4 regions of the Cupriavidus sp. C1SS-2L genome follow, and region 1 is predicted to be linked to each of the others. Evidence: predicted binding sites of a transcription regulator. Region 1 holds the regulator's gene; each other region holds the start of a gene.
The links. Region 1 encodes FNR, which switches genes on or off when oxygen is low (the NO sensors DNR and NnrR bind a similar motif). Its sites were predicted from a motif close to TTGATNNNNATCAA; they were not measured.
Positions count from the first base shown of each region.

Region 2: the regulator FNR is predicted to act here: its motif matches at 3,451-3,464, upstream of ACIGJG_RS23020 (universal stress protein).
Region 3: the regulator FNR is predicted to act here: its motif matches at 1,387-1,400, upstream of ACIGJG_RS09165 (hemerythrin domain-containing protein).
Region 4: the regulator FNR is predicted to act here: its motif matches at 2,202-2,215, upstream of hemN (oxygen-independent coproporphyrinogen III oxidase).

Region 1 is NZ_CP172708.1:2,265,653-2,270,826, reverse strand. Features, by position in the region: gene ccoG (cytochrome c oxidase accessory protein CcoG) at 1-211, shown strand, start outside; gene ACIGJG_RS10515 (FixH family protein) at 296-511, shown strand; gene ACIGJG_RS10510 (hypothetical protein) at 508-753, shown strand; gene fnr (fumarate/nitrate reduction transcriptional regulator Fnr) at 796-1,521, opposite strand; gene ACIGJG_RS10500 (sulfite exporter TauE/SafE family protein) at 1,601-2,356, shown strand; gene scpB (SMC-Scp complex subunit ScpB) at 2,912-3,790, shown strand; gene rluB (23S rRNA pseudouridine(2605) synthase RluB) at 3,796-5,174, shown strand, end outside.
Region 2 is NZ_CP172709.1:1,166,673-1,171,846, reverse strand. Features, by position in the region: gene ACIGJG_RS23030 (ABC transporter permease) at 1-2,112, opposite strand, end outside; gene ACIGJG_RS23025 (ABC transporter ATP-binding protein) at 2,106-2,822, opposite strand; gene ACIGJG_RS23020 (universal stress protein) at 2,866-3,306, opposite strand; gene ACIGJG_RS23015 (hypothetical protein) at 3,800-3,985, shown strand; gene ACIGJG_RS23010 (hypothetical protein) at 4,321-4,542, shown strand; gene ACIGJG_RS23005 (MHYT domain-containing protein) at 4,605-5,174, opposite strand, start outside.
Region 3 is NZ_CP172708.1:1,968,613-1,973,786, forward strand. Features, by position in the region: gene ACIGJG_RS09160 (penicillin-binding protein 1A) at 1-972, opposite strand, end outside; gene ACIGJG_RS09165 (hemerythrin domain-containing protein) at 1,499-2,059, shown strand; gene ACIGJG_RS09170 (argininosuccinate lyase) at 2,210-3,739, shown strand; gene ACIGJG_RS09175 (substrate-binding periplasmic protein) at 3,795-4,682, opposite strand; gene pedF (cytochrome c-550 PedF) at 4,751-5,174, opposite strand, start outside.
Region 4 is NZ_CP172708.1:3,653,875-3,659,048, reverse strand. Features, by position in the region: gene ACIGJG_RS17065 (sensor histidine kinase) at 1-944, shown strand, start outside; gene ACIGJG_RS17060 (ABC transporter substrate-binding protein) at 930-2,069, opposite strand; gene hemN (oxygen-independent coproporphyrinogen III oxidase) at 2,276-3,745, shown strand; gene ACIGJG_RS17050 (c-type cytochrome) at 3,829-4,722, opposite strand; tRNA gene ACIGJG_RS17045 (tRNA-Arg) at 5,072-5,147, shown strand.

The DNA.
Region 1 (5,174 bases):
CCTGAAGAACCTGACCGTCGAATACGATCCGGATGCGCAGGCCCTGGCGCCGACCTCGAACAAGCTGGTGCCGATCCGGATCCGCGTGCCGATCGATGATGCCGCGCAGGGTACGCACAAGATCAGCGTGACAGTGACCAGCGAAGGTACGGGGCAGGGTAGTGCGCAAATCAGGCAATCTACCAGTTTCATCGTGCCGCGCAATTTGTAAAGCTAAAGGCGGTTGCAGCGCATCGGCGCTGTGCCGCACCAACCGCGAGCGCCCGGACAAGGCGCAGACGAAGGGGGCAAGACGATGCAAGAGGGCAATCCGTGGTGGAAGGAGCCGTGGCCGTGGCTGCTGATGAGCGGCCCGTTGCTGGCGATGGTGGCTTGCGGCGTAACGATCTGGCTGGCTTCCGCGAATCCCGACCGGCCTGTGGTCGAAGGTGTCGCACGCCATGGTCTGGTGGTCGAAAAGGTAGGGGCTTCCTCGGGTGGTGCCAAGGCGCCCCAAGCGAGGCAGCCATGAGGCTGCGCTGGCTGATGTGGGTACTGTGGCCAGCGTTCCTGATGGCCGGCGTAGCGACGGCGACGGTGTTTTCCGTGGTCGATCCCGGTGACCTGAATTTCTTCGGCCAGCCCATCGAGGCTTCACGCGAGGCCGTCTACACGATCGGATTCCTGCTCGCGTGGGTCTTCTGCGCGTTGTCCAGCGGCTTGACGCTGTACACGATGCCGACGAAGCTCAGCGAAACGGACGAACTGGAGTAAAAGGGAGGGCGGCCGCCTTGCCACGCAAGGCGGCCGTCTGCTTCAGCAGGAACGGCTGTAGACCTGCTTGATGCCTGCCATGTCGACGAGTTTCACATGGCGCTGGCGAATCTGGATCAGGCCGGCTTCGGCAAAGCGCGAGAAAAGGCGGCTGACGGTTTCGAGTTTAAGCCCGAGATAGCTGCCGATTTCTTCGCGGCTCATGCGCATGACGAACTCGGTCGAAGAATAGCCACGCGCGGAGAGTCGTTCGGACAGGTTGATCAGGAACGCGGCAAGGCGTTCTTCGGCGCGCATGGAGCCCAGCGTGACGAGCATGAGTTGGTCATTCGAGATTTCCTTGCCCATCAGGCGAAGGAACTGCTGCTGCAGCGATGGCAGGTCCATCGAAAGCGACTGCAGGTCGGACAGGCGCACAACGCAGACTTCGGTATCTTCGAGTGCGGTTGCGTCCGACGCGTGCTGCATTTCGCCGAGGCCGTCGAGGCCGACCACCTCGCCGGGCAGATGGAATCCGGTGATTTGCGAGCGGCCGTCTTCCGTGGTCACATGCGTTTTCAAGGTGCCGAAGCGGATCGCATAGACCGCGGTCAACGGATCGCCCATGCGGTACAGGGTCTCGCCCTTGTGGACGCGAACGCGTTCCTGCACCAGAGTGTCCATCTTCTGCAGGTCTTGCTGGTTCATGCCCACCGGCAGGCACAGTTGCCCCATGCCGCAAGTGGAGCAACGGGGCGACATCTCGGTGACGGGAATGGATGTTAGCAATTGGAACCTGCGAGTAATGAGCGGCGAGGGCGCAATGTATGCATTTTAACGCGCGATGTGATGCGGTAGGGAGTTGCAGTTGACATTTGGTGTGCTTCTCAGTGTTTTCATGCTAGCCCTGCTGGGTGGCTTTCACTGCGCTGCCATGTGCGGCGGCGTTGCGCTGGCTGTCGAGCAGCGTGCCGGGGACGTACCGGTTGCCATGGTGCGCCGGCGGCAGGACTGGGTCGTGGAATTGCTCGTCATGCACCTCGGGCGGATTTCCACCTACATGGTGCTTGGCGCGTTGCTCGGCGGGGTGGGTGCGACGGCCTGGCGGCAGGACTATCTGCCGGTGCAGCGCTGGCTGTTCGGGGCGGGCAGCGCCATGCTGCTCTTGTCCGGTTGGAGGCTCCTGCGTGGCGAGGCGTTTTCCATCGTCTGGCTGGAACAGCTTGCGGCGCGGGCCAGCAGGGCCATTGCTGCGGGCATGGCGCGTCCTGGTCGGAAGCCGCCGGTTGGCGTAGTGCGGCGCGGTGGCCTGATCCGGCGCTATGGAACAGGTCTGGCGTGGGGCCTGGTTCCCTGTGGCATGGTCTATGGTGCACTGGCGCTCGCGCTGCTGGCCGGAAATGCGCCGTCCGGGGCGCTGGTGATGGGCGCATTTGGCCTTGGCACGCTGCCGAATCTTCTGGCGCTGTCCAGTTTTTCGGGACTCCTGCGGGCCTGGTCGCGCCGGAGACGGGTCAGGATGGGAGCCGGGGTAGCAGTCATGGCGTTTGGGGCGATGGGTATCACCCGTGCGGTGTTATTGCCACATTCGCTGGCCGAGCATGGCTTCTGCCTGGTGTTCTAAGGCCCGGGGCGACGCGCTGTCGCCGCGTAGTGGTTGCAGGCGTGGGCGGGAATGCCATACAATCCTCTGCATTGCGGTATCGCGCGGCGTGTTTTCCGAGCGGCGCCTGGCAGCCCTTCCAAAAAAAGGGGCGCGCCCAGGGTTTCGGGCAATGAGCTGACATTTCGGCGCCGAACCCTTCCGCAGTCCATCCGGTTCAAAAGATCTGGTTTCAAAAGTCCGGCTGGCACTGCGACCGTGGTGCGGTCATTGCTGGCCCTGCTCCCGATATCCGTTTATTTTCTTGCGGCCTAGGCGGACGTTCGCCGGAAGCCATGTCCGTCCATTTGGGCGCGTGCAAGAGGTTCGTGCACTGGTACTTGCCGGTGACCGGATGATCTCCTGCCGGATCGACCCGGCAAATCGATGCAAAAAGAAGGTGCACGACCTTGAGGCGAAAGCGCTTCCAGGTTTGCTGCGCGACGAGATGGTGGTGGCATTCGCACCGCTGAATCCACAATGTCCAGGGCTCCGGGTTCGTCCGGGAGCAGGTGCAAAGACAGGCTGCACACCCACATGAATACCCAAGAGGCGAAAATCGTCCTCGAGACCGCGCTGATCTGTGCGCAGGAACCCCTGCGCGTAGGCGATCTGCGCCGGCTGTTCGCCGAAGATGTCGGTGCGGATACCATCCGGGTCCTGCTCGATGAACTGCGCCAGGACTGGCGCCAGCGCGGGGTCGAGCTGGTGGCGCTGGCCAGTGGCTGGCGCTTCCAGAGCCGCCCCGAGATGCGCGAGTACCTGGACCGGCTCAATCCTGAGAAGCCACCCAAGTATTCGCGGGCCGTCATGGAAACGCTGGCGATCATTGCGTACCGACAGCCGGTGACGCGCGGCGATATCGAGGAAATCCGTGGCGTGACGGTCAGCACGGAAGTGATCAAGAAGCTGGAAGACCGTAGCTGGATCGAAGTGATCGGCCACCGCGATGTGCCCGGCCGGCCGGCGCTGTATGCAACGACCAAGGCGTTCCTGGACGATCTCGGGCTGCGCACGCTCGATGAGCTGCCTCCTCTCGAAGACGCCCAGGCGCAGGCCCAGGCGACGCTGCTTGACCAGCAGGCAATAGATTTTGAAGAGCTGGCCACGGCGCAGCCGGTGGTCGGCGACGAAGAGGCCTTCCCCGAATCGGGGGCAACGCCGCCGGCAGGCGAGGTGGCTGAAGTCGCCGAAGCCGCACCGGTTGCCGATGAGTCGCCGGCCGAGGCGGCCGACGCTGTCGCACAAGCCTCCGCCGATGCCATGCACGTGGCAGACCTCGCGTCTGCCGTTTCCGAGGCAAACGGCTTCCATGCCGAAGACGCGCCGGGCGATCAGGACGGCGGCAATCCATCCGGCGACGACGACGCTGCGCCGCCGCACGCGAACGAGCACGATGAGCGCGTGCCCAACTGAACAATATGCAACATCCGATAGTGAATACTTTGTCTGACTCCGCTGAACAAGACACCCGGGCCGCCGGGGCACCGGCCGCCGATGGCGCTGCAGAATCCGGATCAGGCTCCGATGGCGCGCCGCGCAGGAAAGGGCTGAGGCGCGGCTTGCGCAACCTGGTGGCTTCGCGCCGGCAGGCTGCGCAGGATCGCGACGACCGCGGCGAGGAGACGGAATCTTCGGCACCGGCCGATGCGGGCGAGGGCAAGGCTGCCGGCGAGGCCGGCGGACGTGCCGCCCCGCGTGGCCGCGGCAAGCGCAAGCCGGCCAGGGCCGAAGGCACCGCGCCGCGTGAAGGCGGCCAACCCGCGCAGGAAGGTGGCGAAAAGGCCGAGTCGGCTGGCCGCAAGCGCAAGCCACAAGGCCAGCGTGCAGCCAGGGTTTCTCCGGAAGGTGACGCCCAGCCGGCAGCCCGGCAACAGGGCCGACGCAAGGGCGGCCCCCAGCAGGGTGGTGTCCAGCAACAGCGCAAGGGTCAACGCGGCGCCGAGAAGTCGGCCGCAGGCAGCGAAGACCTGTTCCGTTTCGTCATTTCCGACCAGTACGACCAGGAAGACACCGTCATTCCCCGCACCAAGGCAAAGCCGGTGCGCGAACTGTCGGCCGACGACGATGCACCGAAGCTGCACAAGGTCCTGGCCGAAGGCGGCCTTGGCTCGCGGCGCGAAATGGAAGAGCTGATCCTGCAGGGCCGCGTCTCCGTCAACGGACTGCCCGCGCATATCGGCCAGCGGATCCTGCCGACCGATCAGGTGCGCGTAAACGGCAAGCTGATCCACCGCAAAGTCTCCACCAAGCCGCCGCGCGTGCTGCTGTACCACAAGCCGGCCGGTGAAATCGTCAGCCAGTCAGATCCGGAAGGCCGTCCGACCGTGTTCGATAGCCTGCCGCGCATGAAGACCGGCAAGTGGGTCGCCGTGGGGCGCCTGGACTTCAATACCGAAGGCCTGCTGATCTTTACGACGTCCGGCGATATCGCCAACCGCTTCATGCATCCGCGCTATGGCGTGGAGCGCGAGTACGCGGTGCGTACGCTGGGCGAACTGGCGGAAGCCGATCGCCAGCGTCTGCTGCATGGCATCAAGCTCGATGATGGCGAAGCCAATTTCCTGCGCATTGCGGATGGCGGCGGCGAGGGCGTGAACCAGTGGTATCACGTGGCGCTGACCGAAGGCCGCAACCGCGAAGTGCGGCGCATGTTTGAGGCGGTTGGCCTGACTGTGTCGCGTCTGATCCGCACGCGCTACGGCCAGTTCCTGCTGCCGCGCGGCCTCAAGCGTGGCCGCTGGCAGGAGCTGGAGGCGAACGAGGTCAAGTCGATGATGACTGCGATCGGCCTGAAGGT
Region 2 (5,174 bases), on a different replicon from region 1:
CGCAACCTCTTGCTGGGAAAATCCGAGTACCCGCAGACTTGCCAGTTCATTCCCGCGCTCGGACAGCGCAATGCGAAAGTTGTTGTAGACGACCCCAGCCACGATCACCGTGGCGAACGCCGCCAGCACCAGACTGAAGACGACGAACGTCCGATCAAGCGTTCTGCGGATGCTGGCGATTACAGCGGAGCGTATGATCACGGAACTCACGACCGGCAGGCCCTTGAGCCTTTGGTACAGCAATTGTGCCTTGTCGGCGTCGACACGGAGGTACGCCCCACTGATTGCCGGCGCTTCGCCCAGCAAGCGGGACGATGCCTTGTGGTCCATGTAGGCAGCGGCGCCCAGCAGGTCATCGACGACATCCGCTACCCGCATGACCAGACTGTTGCGGCGGCCCTCGAGCACTTCAACTTCAACACGCTCGCCCACCGATAAGCCCAGCTCCGCTGCCAGTCTTGCCGAGAGTACAAGCCCGTCCGAAGCAACTGGATGACGTCCGGAGGTGTAGCCCGCAATCTCATGTAACTCGCCCCTGGCTTCCAGACCTGTGATCTCGGTGCGTTTGGAGCGATTAGCGTGGCGCAACCATACCGGCACAACCCGAAATGGCTCGACTCGCAGGACGCCCGGCATCTGGGCCAAGTCATGGACGACCCGCAGGGGGCGCGGCTCGTTGAAGATCAACGTCACGTCTTCATGCTGAACGCGGCCGAACTGGAGGTTGAGAATGGTGTTGACGCCGTCGAGTCCGAACCGTCCGACGATGGTCAACCCCACGGCCAGCGCGATGGCGGTAATGGACATCAAGGCCTTGCCCGGCCTACGAGCCAGATTGCGCAAAATTAGCCGCAGGGGAATGGGCAGCACCGCCAGGAGGCCTGCACGGTCGAGAAAGCTCGCCCGGAAGCCGAGCGGTAACTCAGGGCGCATCGCTTCAACTGGCGACAAGCGCCCTGCGCGCAGGGCGGCCGATGCACTGCCCACGGAGGCCGCACACACACTCGCCATGACAGCGCCGACCACGATCCCGGGGGAGACCTCGGCGTTCAGCGCGGGGAAGTGGAAATACTGGCGGTATAGGTCGACCAGCAGTTTCTCCAGATACAGCCCGCCAGGCACGCCGAGCAGCACCCCAAGCAATACCGTCGCCAGGCCAAAATACACATACTGGAGAGCCACGGTCCCGGTGCTGTAGCCAAACGCCTTCAGCAAACCAACCTCTGCCCGCTGCAAGGTCACGAGGCGACTCAGCAACGTATACAGCAGGAAAGCCGCCACCGCCAGGAATAGGGCTGGGACGTAGTTGGCGATCACGCGGATCTCGTCGAGTTCATCGCTAAGAAATCGATTCGACTGTTGCAGCGTTCGTTCATACGCTCCGAGGCAGCCGTAACGGAGAAGTATCCGGTCCAGCCTTGTGACGACCTCCTGGGGGCGGGCCTCGGCGTCAAGCAGGATGGCCAGATCATTGAAGCCCCCCTCCATATCGAAGGCGGATTCCATTTCGGCGTGCCCCATCCACATGACGCCGAACCGGCGATTGTCCGGAAACACCATGCCCTGCCCTACCTCATAAACGTACTCGGGTGACATTCCGAGGCCAGTGATCGTCAACCGGCGGGCATGACCATTGAGTATGGCTGTCACGTGCCCCCCGACATCCAGTCCATTGGCATCTGCGAAGGCGACACTAAGGACGACTTCGTCGTCACGGGATGAGTCTGGAAGTCGGCCTCGTGAAACCCATAGCCCATTGATGCCGACCTTGCCAGCGGCTGGCAGGGAGATGAGGCGAAGCGTGGCCGGCTCACGGGTGCCCGGTACATCCGCAGTAACGTCATGGACGATGCGCATGAGGACTTCCCGCACGCCCGGGATAGCGCGAATGGGTCTTTCGAGGGAAACCGGCGCACGTTTCACATTGGCAAACACGTCGGCAAAGCGCTGCATCTCGTAGTAACGGTCTTTGGAAGATGCAAGAGAGCGCCATGCCCCATTCATCGCGACCAGCACGGCTATGCCGCATGCGACGACCAGCGCCGCGGCAGTAACCTGGGCGCGAAGCCGCCACAACTCACGCGATAGCATGGTTAAGCGCGCGGCTACCATCGCAGCTCCGATGGAGTTGCTCGCGTCGCGTGCTGCTCAATTTCTGTGATGCGACCACTGCTGATGTGTAGCACGCGGTCAGCCATTGCAGCTATGGCTGTGTTATGCGTGATAACGGCAGTGATTGCACCCTGCTCCGTATTCACGCGCTGAAGAACCTCAAGTACAAGCCTCCCCGTGCTGTAGTCCAGCGCTCCGGTTGGCTCGTCACAAAGAAGAATGTCCGGCTGCTTGACGACGGCACGGGCAATGGCGATGCGCTGCTGTTCTCCGCCGGAGAGTTGCGCTGGAAAGTGGTCCTTGCGCGCCGATAGCCCTACCAACTCAAGGGCATCGAGCGGATTCATGGGGTGCTCGGCGATATCGGCCACCAGTGCGACGTTTTCCAGGGCCGTCAAGCTCGGGATCAGATTGTAGAACTGAAATACAAAACCAACGTGCTCGCGGCGGTAGACGGTAAGACCGGCCTCATTGGCGTTTGCCAGGTCATGGTCCCGGTATTGGATGGTCCCGGACGTCGGGCGGTCCAGTCCGCCCAGTATATGCAGCAACGTCGATTTTCCGCTTCCCGATGCTCCCAATAGGACGACAAACTCCCGGTCATAAAGGTCGAGGTCCACACCGTTCAGCGCGTGGACGATCACCTCGCCGGTTCGATACGTCTTATAGACGCCGCGCACGCGAAAGAGCGGGCTGCGATCGTTGGACATAGCAGAACTGACCTCATTACCGGAGGTCATGCATTCCCAGTCTTTAGCTACTGGTAGTGCCAGCCTTCACCAAAATGACGGGGCACGGGGCGTGAGCAATGACGCGGCCCGCTACGGAACCAACAATTGCATCCAGGAATGCGCCACGGCCGTGAGTGCCCATCACAATCGCTGCTGCATTGACCGAACGTGCTAACGCGACAATGCGCTCTGGTGCAAAACCCGTCAGCGCGTGCTGTTCGAACGGAACACCCGCTGCGCTCAGGATCTCAGCGGCAGACCGCAACGTCCGGCCACTCTCGTCCGAGTGCCATGCTGCAAGGTCAGCGGCGCTGATGTAGGACTTCACCTCCCCCGACACGTCGGGCATGCAGTGGACGAGGTGTACGAGCAATGGCCCCTTCAGTAATTTCCCGGCAGCCAAACATTGCGCCGCTGCATCGCTGTACGTTGACCCATCGGCCGCAAGTACAATGGATTGCATCACATACTCCTTGGATGACGAAGACCGCGACGATCAAATGTTGCGCCGCACAGCATTGCGAAAAGCGACGGATTACAAGCCTCGGCGGTTACCTTCTACCGCACTGCCCATGTTAATAAGGTAGGTGATGAAGCATTCACGGATTTGGGCTGGATCAAGGATTAAGCTGCATGCGTTGTAGAACGGCCGACCTTGCCTCGTCGGACGGTCGACGGGATGCTCACATTCCAGCGCGCACCTTAAAGCACTTTAGAGATTGCGACTTAGTCCGACTGCTATTCCGACGCCAACTGCTCCGATTAGGGCAAGCATTCCGAATCCCACAACCGATATCAGACGCCACCCCCTGATCACGCAAGCGCAGTAGTCGCCCCGGGAGGCCACGCGTGCGATACTTGAATGAAGATTGGGGCGTTGATGCGGGCGTTCGAGCAGGAGGATCCCACGAGAATAGTCTGAGGATCCGTCACCGTCTTCGGACAGTAGAGCATCGGTGCTACAAGAAGCAGCAGAAGGAAAGCGGGATTTTATTCAGGCTGACCGCGGCGCTGTACGCCAGCAAGGCCGGAGCAATTTCCCCGACTATCCGGTGCCGAAGATGGCGAAGTCACCCGTGATCGAAACCCATCTCGTGCCCAGCACGGTCGAGCCCGGCAGCGTCGGCGAAATGATGGTGTAACGGGCTTCTCTCCTGGCACGTCAGCCGCCAGCGAACCGGCCGCTGCCGCGGACTCAGCGCACCATCGCTACAACCCCATTGCCCGGCTAAAGAACGCTTTCACATCGGCCTCTGACTTCTTCCCCTGCTCGGGACTGGCACCGGCTGAGACGCCTCGGCTAATGCAGCGCTTGTACTCGGCATCCATCGCTTGGACGCTGGGGTTATTTCTCGCCGCCCGGCAGACGGTAATACCTGTCGTGCCGCGGATCACGGACGATCTACAGCAATATCCGCAAGGCGGTTCACTTCTTGGTATCGACCAACCTGAGTGAGATCGCCTCACTGATGAGGCCCTGCAGGAAGTGTGTACGATGCCGGACCACCCTTGGCGTCAACGATTCACCGAGATGGCGAACGCATGGATCGGTAATCTCGCCGACTCGCCTGCGTTGCACAAGCAATGGGTCGCCTTGCGCGAGGATCTCCTCGCGCATCCTGCATTCAACCGCGCGTTACGCACCCTGGTCGACGAGCTGTTCGCAACAACTAAGACGGACGCCTTTGATGTGGGGTGACGACGCGACGCCTTTCCCTCGCAGTGCTGCGAGGGCTTGTGCTTGCAAAGAACGAACTCTTGTTATCGAGGTCGCGAACCGGAAGTCGACGTCGCGGCCGCATCGATGCCAGCTCGGGTCGCTTCGATCAGGAGGATGATCAGTAGCGTGACCATGGTCAGCACGAAAACCGCATAGCCGATGCTGCCGCCTTCGATGGCGAACAGGCTCGGTGAGTAGCTTGGGCTGGTGCAGATCATGGTACCGGCAGCCATGCCCGTGTAATGCATGCCGCAAACCGCAAGACCCATGGCCATGGCCGCTGCGAACTGCTTACCGGCGGTTTTGACGGTCGTGGCTAGCCATAGTGCTATGACCGATACCACCACGGCGATCAGCAGCGACAACGCAATGATGCCAATATCCCAATCGTAGCGCGAGTTGGAGTGAATCGCGGCCATGCCGGTGTAGTGCATGGCCACCACGCCGAGCCCTGTCAGCACGCCTCCTTTGACAATATTGTCCGTACGCCCCCCGAAAGGCCGTGAGGCGATAACCAGCCCCGCCCCCACGAGCACGAGCACCGCCAGCAGCGAAGCGATGGTCAGCAGCATGTCGAATTCGCGACGGGTCGGCGTCTGGTAGGCAACCAT
Region 3 (5,174 bases), 300 kb from region 1:
CCATGCCCCGTTCGCGACCCATTGCAACTGGTTTGCCTGCCAGGCCATGGCCTGCACCGCCATGGCCTGCAGGCGCGAGTCCAGGGTCGTGTGCACCACGAGACCGTCAGCGTAGAGGTTGTAGCCGTTGCGATCCGCCCACGCGCTCAGCCACCGGCGCAGCTGCGCGGAAAAATGCGGTGCCGCGCTTCGTGACGCGGTCTGCAACTGGAAATTGACATTGAGCGTTTGCCGGCTCAGCCACGAGTAGGCACTGGGCTTTAGCGTCCCATACTTGTTCATCTGCCCGAGCACCGTGTTCCGCCGCTGCAAGGCACGCTCGGGATTGAGCACGGGGTTGTAGGTGCTGTTGGCCTTCAGCATGCCGACGAGTGTCGCGCTTTCGAGTATGTCGAGTTGGCGGGCTGTCTTGCCAAAGTAGGTACGCGCCGCCATTTCCACGCCGTAGGCGTTGTACAGGAAGGGCACATTGTTCAGGTATGTCTCAAGGATCTGCGCCTTGCTGTATACCGTTTCGATCTTGAGCGCCGTGATCGCTTCCCTGAGTTTGCGCGCAAGCGTCGGTGCGCGGCCGATTTCGTCGGGATAAAGGTTGCGCGCCAGTTGCTGCGTGATGGTCGAACCGCCCTGTCGATCACCGGAGAACGTATGCAGCGCGGCTGACGCGATCCGCAACCAGTCGATGCCGTGGTGCTCGTAGAAGCGGCGGTCTTCGGTGGCGATCAATGCATCCACCATGTATGGCGAGATCTGCCCGAGCGGCACCCATTCGCGATTGACTGGCTTGAACTCGTCAATGACCTTGCCATCGGCCGACACGATCAGCGCGGGACGATCGATGCGCGCCTTGCGGATGTCGCCGATGCTCGGGGTGAAAGGCACAAGTGCGATCGCGTAAAGCAGGAACAGCGCCGGCACAGTGGCGAGGGCCAGGAGGATGCCGCGCCGCGTCGGATGCCGAAGGCGGCGCATCGCGCCCCCCAGCGCGCGACTGGCTAACGCGATGCCGGCTCTGGCCAGCGGGCGGATGTGGACGAGCCCCCGCGCGCAATACTCACGAAACAACGATACATAGCGGCGATTCACGGGGACGGGGCGCGTTGCGGAAAGAGCGCGATCGTACCAAAGGGACAGGACACGTCGTCTGCCCGATCAGGCTGGGGATGCACCGATTAACAGACGATTACAAATGTTTCGAATGCGCAAAGACCACAGTGCTTTTGGCTGAGACGCCTTGCACTGCCGTTTTGCCGCCAGATATTGAGTCAGCAATGTGACACCCACCGCGAACAATGACGCGAAATCTCGCACGGTCTTTCCAGAATCAGGAACAATCGCCGGGTGGTGCGTTGGCACGCGTCTGACCACTATGCGTGAACCGTTCTATTGATCTGGATCAGTTCCAATTGGTGGCCGACGACTATCGTGTGCACACGGGCTGCGCGAACCCGAGCAGCGGATCCGATCACCAATTTGACGAGCTTCCCAGGAGGGAACCATGGCCGACCCACTCGCCGTCTGGCATACCGACCATATCCATTTCGCCAGCCTGCTCAACCTGCTGGAACAGCAGGTCACTGCCTTTCACCGGGGAGAGGAGCCGAACTACGGCTTGATGGGCACGATCGTCTACTACATGCGGAACTACGGCGATCTGTTGCACCACCCGCGTGAGGATGTTGCCTATGCCCTGCTCGTCGAGCGCGATCCAGGCATGCAGATCATCCTCAGCCGGCTGCTGCAGGAGCATCGCGTGATTGCCACGGTGGGCGAAGAACTGCTCAACCGCCTGCGCGAAGCCGAAAGCGAGATCGTTACGTCGCGAGCCGCGTTGGAAGCTGCTGCAGCCATGTACCTTGTCTACTATCGCAACCACCTTTCGACCGAAGAAGGACTGGTTATGCCGCGTGCGGCTCAGTTATTGACCGAAGCGGATTGGGCAGAGATCGCAGCCGCCGATTCGGCCATTGCCGATCCGCTGTTTGGCGCCAGGGTGCAGGAGCGCTTCGCGACCTTGCGCAAACAGATCGACGGGGAAGCGAAGGCATATATGCACTGACATACATGCACTGCCCCTGGAGGTAGCAGAGGAGCGTCAATCCATCGGCCCGAATGGGCATCCGGCAACAATCCTGACTGGACCGGTCGACGAACGCGCAATGATGCGCGAACATTGCCGACAATAAACGCCCCAGATACAGGAGATGCCATGCCCCTCACGCGGTGGAAGCGCAATACCTCGCGCATCCTCGGATCGTCAGCCCTCGTCCTGGTTGCCGCCTCGGCAGCACCCTTTCCCGCTTTCGCGGCGGATACCGTCCACCACGACGCCTTCTACTGGCTTGGCGAGATCAACAAGGCATCGGCCGTCATCAACACCGACGAAGGCCTGCTGGACAAGTCACTGGCACCGAAAGTTGCCGGGGGCATTGCCACCGTGCTCGCGAACGGCGACAAGCCCGGCGGCAAACGCCCGTCGACCGTCATTACGTTCGAGCCGCTGATGATCCAGGCCGCAGGCCAGGAAGTCACGCTGCTGCACGCCGGCCGCTCCAGCCAGGACATGCTGGCCACGGTCCGCGCGGCGATGCTGCGCGAGAAGGTCCTGGCACTGGCCGACCAGCTCAACAAGACCTCCGCCACGATCGTCGGACTGGCCAGGCAGCATGCCGGCACCGTCGTGCCCAACTACACCAACGGCGTAGCCGCGCAGCCGAACAGCTACGGGCATTACCTGCTCGGCATTACCGCCGGGCTCGACCGCGATGCCGAGCGGCTGCGCGAAGCCTATCGCCGCATCGACCGCTCGCCGATGGGCACGACTGTGCTCAATGGCACCGGCTGGCCGCTGAACCGTACGCGGATGGCGAGCTACCTTGGTTTCTCCGCGCTCGTCGACAACGCTTATGACGCGTCGCAGATCAGCGCCGTGGACCTGCCGGTCGAGGTGGCGTCGATCGTAACCAGCATCGGCCTGCACGCCGGCAGCTTCATCGAAGATGTGATGACGCAGTATGCCCAGCCGCGTCCGTGGATTCTCCTGCGCGAAGGCGGCGGCAATACCTATGTATCGAGCGCGATGCCGCAGAAGCAAAACCCCGGACTGCTGAATTCCACGCGGGAGCGCGCGTCGACCGCACTGACGCTGGCGATGGGGCCGGTGATGCGGGCCCACAACCTGCCGCCGGGCATGTCGGACGCCAAGGATGCCGTCGTCAACGGCGAGATGGTCGATAGCGCGATCCGCGTACTGCAGGGCTGGGACAAGATCATGCAAGCGCTCGTCATCGATCCGAAGCGGGCATTGGAGGAGCTGGACAGCGACTGGACTGCATCGCAGGAACTGGCCGATGAACTGATGCGCAAGTACAAGCTGCCGTTCCGCGTCGGCCATCATTTCGCGTCGGAGCTGGTCGAGTACGCGAAGGCGCATGACATCCGCCCGAGCGCATTTCCCTACGCCGAGGCGCGGCGCATCTATGCCGAGTCGGTACGCAGCTACAGCAGCACCACGGATTTCCCGATGAGCGAGGCCGAATTCCGTGCGGCGCTGGATCCGGTGGCGATCGTCAACCACCGTGTCACGAGCGGCGGCCCTCAGCCCGCAGAGATGGCGCGCATGCTGAAAGAGGAGGACCAGAAAATCGCGCAACAGGAGGCCTGGATCAAGGCAACGCGCGGTTCTATCGATGCGTCATTGGCCAGGCTCGATCGGGACTTCAGCAAACTGTTGAAGTAAGGTGTGGCGGCCTCGGCAGTAAGGCCCTGGGCCGCCCTCTTCCCCGCTCATTTCCTTATGGCTCCTGCATCGTTACCCCGTGGCTGGCAAAGATGCGGGCCAGTTCGCCCTTGCGCCGCACCGCGTCGAGCGCGTTTTCCAGCGATTCAGCCAAGGCCTTGTCCCCAGCCTTGATGGCCATGCCGATGGCCCATCCGCGCGGCGGCAACAGCGGTGAACTGATGTCCGCCGTGGCGAAGCGCGTGGCCGACTGACCCGCGGCTTTCAGCGCGCTCTCGTACTGCGCGCGGGTCACCACGACTGCAGCGATCTCACCAGAAAAAAGCGCGCGCAAGGCGTCCTCGCCTTCGGGGTAGATCTTCACCTTGTCGCGCAAGGCGCCGCCGGCGCCCGACAGCAAGGCGCTGGCGCCGCCCGAACCGGCGGCGGCACCGGTAGGCTGGCCGGCCAGGTCTTCGAGGCCACGAACGTCCGGCACGCGCTGGCGGTCGCGCACCAGCACGAAAGTCTCGCGGTAGTACGGCGCAAAGATCAGGGCCTGTTCGTTGGCGCGCATGAAGGTGCGGTCGACCGGCACGTGCAGCATTACGTCCGCCGGCCCGTAGCCGAGGTAATGGCCGCGCCATACCATCGACCGCAGATCGTCGGACATGTCGTCGTCGGCATCGAAGGGCAACAGCGACACCTGCAATCCCAATTCGCTGGCCAGGGCCTTGGCCAGCGCGACATCGATGCCGGTGTACTGGCTGCCTGCCACCGCCGAGAACGGCGGCAAGCCCTTGTAGACCGCTACCTTCAGCGTGCCGTTCTGGCGGATCCGGGCCAGGTCTGCCAGCGCCGGCCGGGTGCCGAGCAGCGCGCCTGCGGCCAGCAAGGCGCCGCACAGCCGGCGCCGGGCACTGCTGGCCGGCGAGGCAGCAGGCGGACAATGCATCGGGGACATGGAGTCTCTCCTGAACGCGGAATACAACAAGGGTGAGAGGAAGATCTGGCGTGCCGAACGGGACCGCTTCACTCGTGCCGCGATTCCAGATAGGTCTTGATGGCCCACACCGCTTCCTGGCTCAGCACGCCATCGAACGGCGGCATGTAGACACGGCCGTCGCGAGTGCGGCCCTTGCGCACGGTGGTGGTGAAGTACTGCGAGATCTCGGTCATGCAGGCCTGTTTCTTCTTGGCATCGGCGAGAGACACGCAATCGCCGTCGAGCTTGCGCAGGTCAGGCGCGATGCCGCCGGACACCGCTTCCAGGCCGTGGCAGCGCGCGCAGTTCTGGTTGTAGGCCGAGCTGCCGATACGCTGGGCTTCCTGCTGTTCGTTGCCGGCGCGATAGGGGTTGTCCGGGCGCCATTCGTCGCCGAGCTGCGGCAAGGATTTGGTGTCGACGGCTTGCGGCGTAACATCGCCATGGGCCCAGACTGTCCCGGCCGGGACA
Region 4 (5,174 bases), 1.4 Mb from region 1:
TCCCGCATGAGATGCGCGGCAATCCGCCCCCCGGAGCGCCTGGCCCGCCGCAGGGCAGTCGCCCGCCACCGCCGCCGCCAGGGCTGCGCGGAATCTGGCCGCCTCATCTCGGCATGCTGTTCCAGCTGGCTGCCATCGTGGCCGCGTCATGGGCCGGCGCACGCCTTCTGGCGCGCCCCGTACAGCAACTCGCAAGCGGAGCAGGGCGCCTTGCGCAGGATGTGCACGCGCCGCCGCTGGACGAGCACACCGGCCCGGCCGAGGCGCGCGCGGCCGCGCAGGCGTTCAACCATATGCAGCAACGCATCCGCATGCAGCTTGCGCAGCAGTCGCGCTTCCTCGCCGCGGTCTCGCACGATCTGCGCACACCGCTCACGCGCATGAGCCTGCGCCTCGAGGGAATTGCCGACAACCCGGTGCAGTACCGGCTGCGCCAGGACTTGGCCGAGATGAACGGGCTCATCGATTCGACGCTGTATTACCTGCGCGACCGCGACGAGGCCGCTGGTCCGCGCCAGCGCGTCGACGTGCTGGCGTTGCTGCAGGCGGTCGTGGACGACGCTGCGGAGCTTGGCCACGAGGTGTTGCTGAACGGCCAGGCGGCGCCGCTGCTGGCTTACCCGGCAGAGTTGCGGCGCGCCGTGGTCAACCTTGTGGAGAACGCGCAGCGCTATGGCGAGCGCGCACACATTGTGTTGACCGACAGCGCGCAGCGAGTGCGGATCGATATCTGCGACGAAGGCCCGGGCATTCCGCCCGAAGAGCTGGCGCGCGTGCTGGAGCCGTTCTACCGGCTTGAATCGTCGCGCAGCCGCGCCACCGGCGGCGTCGGCATGGGCTTGTCGATCGCGGCCGACATCGTCGCGCGCCACGGCGGTGAACTGACGATTGCCAACCGCGAGGCCGGCGGCCTGCGCGTGCGCATCGACCTACCGCGCGCCTGACGCGGCGAGCTGGACGTAGCGCGAGCCGCGCTGTCCCTGCGTGAAATCGAGCGTGAAGTCGCCGACGTCCACGCGCGCCTGCAGTGCGCGTCGCAGTTCCGCCGTGCCACCGCGCCACGTGCCGAGTGCGCGCACCAGCCACGCCGCGCCGATATACCCGGCGATGGTTGCCGGCGAGGGCGGCTCGTCGAGGTATTGCTTCATGCGCGCCACGTGCTCCTTGACCACGCGCAGCGTCGCGGCCTGCGGGCCCGGCGCGACCTGCGTCAGCACGATGCCACCTGCGTAGCCGGCGCCGAGCACTTCGCGCGCCACTGTCGGACTGACCGCCGACAATCCGACCAGGAATCCGTACCAGCCCTGCGCGGCCAGCGCGCGGCCCAGGCTCGCGTATGCAAGCGTGTCGCCCACCACGAAGACGGCGCCCGGCCGTTGGGCCGCGATGCTGCGGGCAGCGGCATCCGCGTTACCGTCCAGCGGCACCGCGCGGGCACCCATCGCGGACTCCTGCCGGGCCAGCCACGATGCGCCGTTGCCGGCGGCAATCGACGCGAATTCCTTCGAGACCGCCAACGCCACGCGCGTCAGCCCATAGTCGCGTAGCTGCCTGACCGCGGCGTCGAGTTCGGCCTGGTAGTCCGCGCGCGTGAACCAGACGTTTTCGGCGTTCAGCGCCAGGCCCGAGAGCGGCGCAACGATCTGCACCCCGCGCCGGTGCAGTTCCGACGAGCCCGCAAGCGCCGGCAGCAATTGGTCTCCGGGGCCGAACAACAGTTCGGCATGCTCGCCGTCCACCAGCGACAGCGCCTGGGCGAGCGCCGCGCGCGGATTGGCATCGGCGTCGCGCACGACATGCTGGATCCGCACCGGGCCCCCGCCGGCGTTGGCCGTATCGAACATGACCTTGGCCCCCGCCAGGTAGTCGCGCGCAAGATCGGCCTGCGCGCCGCTGCGATCCAGCAGATGGCCGACGACGACCGTGCGGCGGGCCGGCGACTGGGCCAGCGCGAGCGGCGCGGCGGCCAGGCCCCCGAGGGCCAAGATCAGTTGGCGGCGCTGCGCGGAGGCCGGCAGCTTGTCGGCGCGCAGCGGCGGGTACGGCGGATGGTGAAGGATCGAGGGCATTGGAACGGTTTTCTGGCGGCCCGGCCGGCGGCCGCCGGAGGTGCGGGGGGCAGCGTATCCGGCACGCATGACAAAAATGTGACGAAATACCCCCGCTGACGAGGGGCTGCGCGCATGCCATGGCTGCCGCGCTTGATGCGCGTCAATTCCCCATTGGCCTAGGGGCTCTAGCATGGGCCGTCAAACTCCCCGGTAAGTCCGCCCCCATGAATTCCCCCGCAACATCATCCCCGGCGCTCGACCGCCGTGCCCTGTCCGACTTCCGTGCGCTGGCTGGCCGCATCGATGGGAACGGCCCGCGCTACACCTCGTATCCCACGGCGGACCGCTTCCACAACAAACTCGGCGAGGCCGGCTACCACGCTTCGCTGGCGGACTGCCGCGCCGCCGCGCCCGCGCCGTTGTCGCTGTATCTGCACATCCCGTTCTGCGAGAACATCTGTTACTACTGCGGCTGCAACAAGGTCATCACGCGCGATCACGGCCGCAGCGCCAAGTACGTCCACTATCTGGCCAAGGAAATGGCCCTGGCGGCTGCGCACATTGGCGGGCGTCGCCAGGTGCTGCAGTCACACTGGGGCGGCGGCACGCCGACTTTCTTGAACCCGGAAGAGATGCGGCGCGTGATGGTGTCGCTGCACGAGCATTTCGACCTGCCGGCCGAGGGCGAGCACTCGATCGAGATCGATCCGCGCCGCGTCGACCACGCGCGCATGGCGCTGCTGGCCGAGCTGGGATTCAACCGCGTGAGCCTCGGCGTGCAGGATTTCGATCCAGAAGTGCAGCAGGCCATCCACCGCGTGCAGCCGTTCGAGGAAACCCGCGCCGTCGTGGATGCCGCGCGTGAGCTCGGATTCCGCTCGGTGAGCCTGGACCTGATCTATGGTCTGCCGCACCAGACCACGGCGCGCTTCAATGCCACGGTGGAACAGGTGCTGACGCTGCGGCCCGACCGGCTCTCGGTCTACAGCTACGCGCACTTGCCTCACGTCTTCAAGCCACAACGGCGTATCGATGAGAATGCGCTGCCGAGCGCAGGCGAGAAGCTCGACATCCTCGTCTCGACGATCGAACGCCTGACCGCCGCCGGTTATGTCTACATCGGCATGGACCACTTTGCGCTGCCCGATGACGACCTCGCCGTAGCGCAACGCGAAGGCCGGCTGCAGCGCAATTTCCAGGGCTATTCCACGCATGCGGGCTACGACCAGCTCGGCTTCGGCATTTCCGCGATCGGCGCCGTGGCGGGCCGCTACGTGCAGAACGCGCGCACGCTCGACGAATACTATGCGTCGCTCGATGCCGGCCATCTGCCAGTGATGCGTGGCTTCGCGATGAATCAGGATGACCACCTGCGACGCGAGATCATCGGCGCGCTGATGTGCAACGGGGTACTCGACATCACGCAGATCGAGGCACGCCATGGCATCGATTTCGCGCACGCCTTCGCAGCCGAACTCGCGGATCTCGACCGCCTCGCCGAAGATGGTCTGGTGCGTCGCGATCCGCGCCGGATCGAGGTGACCTTGCTTGGCCGCTTGCTGGTTCGCCGCGTGGCCATGGTGTTCGACCGCTACCTGCGCGAAGACGCCGCACGACCGCCTGCCGTGCAACCGGCCGCCAACGACGGCGCGCAGCCTGTCCGGTTCGTACCGAAGTATTCCCGTGTAGTCTGAGGCCGAGGCGCAACGACGCCAGAACGACGGACGAAAAAAAGCCCGCGAACATGTCGCGGGCTTTTCTGTATCCGAAGCCGGAATTACTTGGCGGCGTTGGCCATGTAGTCGGCCGCTGCAATTACGTCGGCGTCCGCGCCGGCATAACCACCCTTCGGCGGCATTACACCCTTGCCCTTCAGCGCGAAGTTGTGGACGGCATCCATGCCTTCCTTCAGGCGCGGCGCCCAGGCGGCCTTGTCGCCGAACTTCGGTGCGCCGGCAACGCCAGCGGCGTGGCAGGCTGCGCAAACCTGGTCATAGACCTTCTTGCCCACGTCGGCGGACGCAGCAACGGGTGCGGCAGCCGGGGCCGGCGCGGCTGCGGCGGGAGCCGGTGCTGCCGCAGGAGCCGGAGCAGCGGCGGCTGCCGGGGCAGCAGCGCCAGCGTCAGACGCCGCGGCGGTGGCCGGAGCCGCGGCAGCAGGCGCAGCAGGCTCGGGGAACTTGGCGCCGCCAGCGTCGGCCATGTAGACCACGGCACGGCCCAATTCATAGTCGCTATAGTCGTCCGGCGTCGTGCCGGCGCGCGGCTGCATGGCGCCCTTGCCGTTCAGGACGGACTTGAGCAGGCCGTCGAAGCCCTGGCCGATGCGCGGGGCCCAGTCGCCGGCATTGCTGTACTTCGGCGCACCCGCCGCGCCAGTGGCGTGGCAAGCGGCGCAGACTTCCTTGTAGACCTGTTCACCGGTCTTGTAGACCCGCGGTGCGTTGGCGTCCTTGATCTCGAGCGAAGCGACCGGCTTGATGCGGTCATTGATGGCTTCCGCCGTAGTGACCGACCCGGCACCTTCCTTGGAGCCATGGCCGACAAAATTGACCAGCAGGATGATCACGATGATCGGAACCAGGAAGGCAGCGATCACTACCGCGATCAGCTGCTTCGGCGTTTTGATGGGAGACTCGTGTTCGTCGTGTTGGTGTTGGACGTCGCTCATACAGAACTCTCAGTTTTGCAGGAAACTTCAGCCGCTCACGCTCGGCTTGATTTATCGGGCCCTTGGTGGATGGGTCCTCTGATTGCGTGGTTGTTCAGTACTGTCCCCCGTCTACGACCGCAGCGCGCTGCGTTATAACGGAAATAGCTCGCGATTATAGCCCCAAAGGCCTCATGGCTGGGCCAAAAGAGACGGTTCCGAGACGTCCGGTGACCTCCCCGGATTCCCGCGCATGGACGCGTCACGACAAACGCGGTATCCTATGCGACTTCTCTGCGGCGGCATTCACTCGTCGCACTGGTTGCACAGTCGTGGCAGTGCCTGCCACGCGTGCCAGACCGCTCTCCGCGCGCCCGTAGCTCAATGGATAGAGTACTGCCCTCCGAAGGCAGGGGTTGCTGGTTCGATCCCAGCCGGGCGCGCCAAATTTCCAAGGTGGATTCAGACAGTAA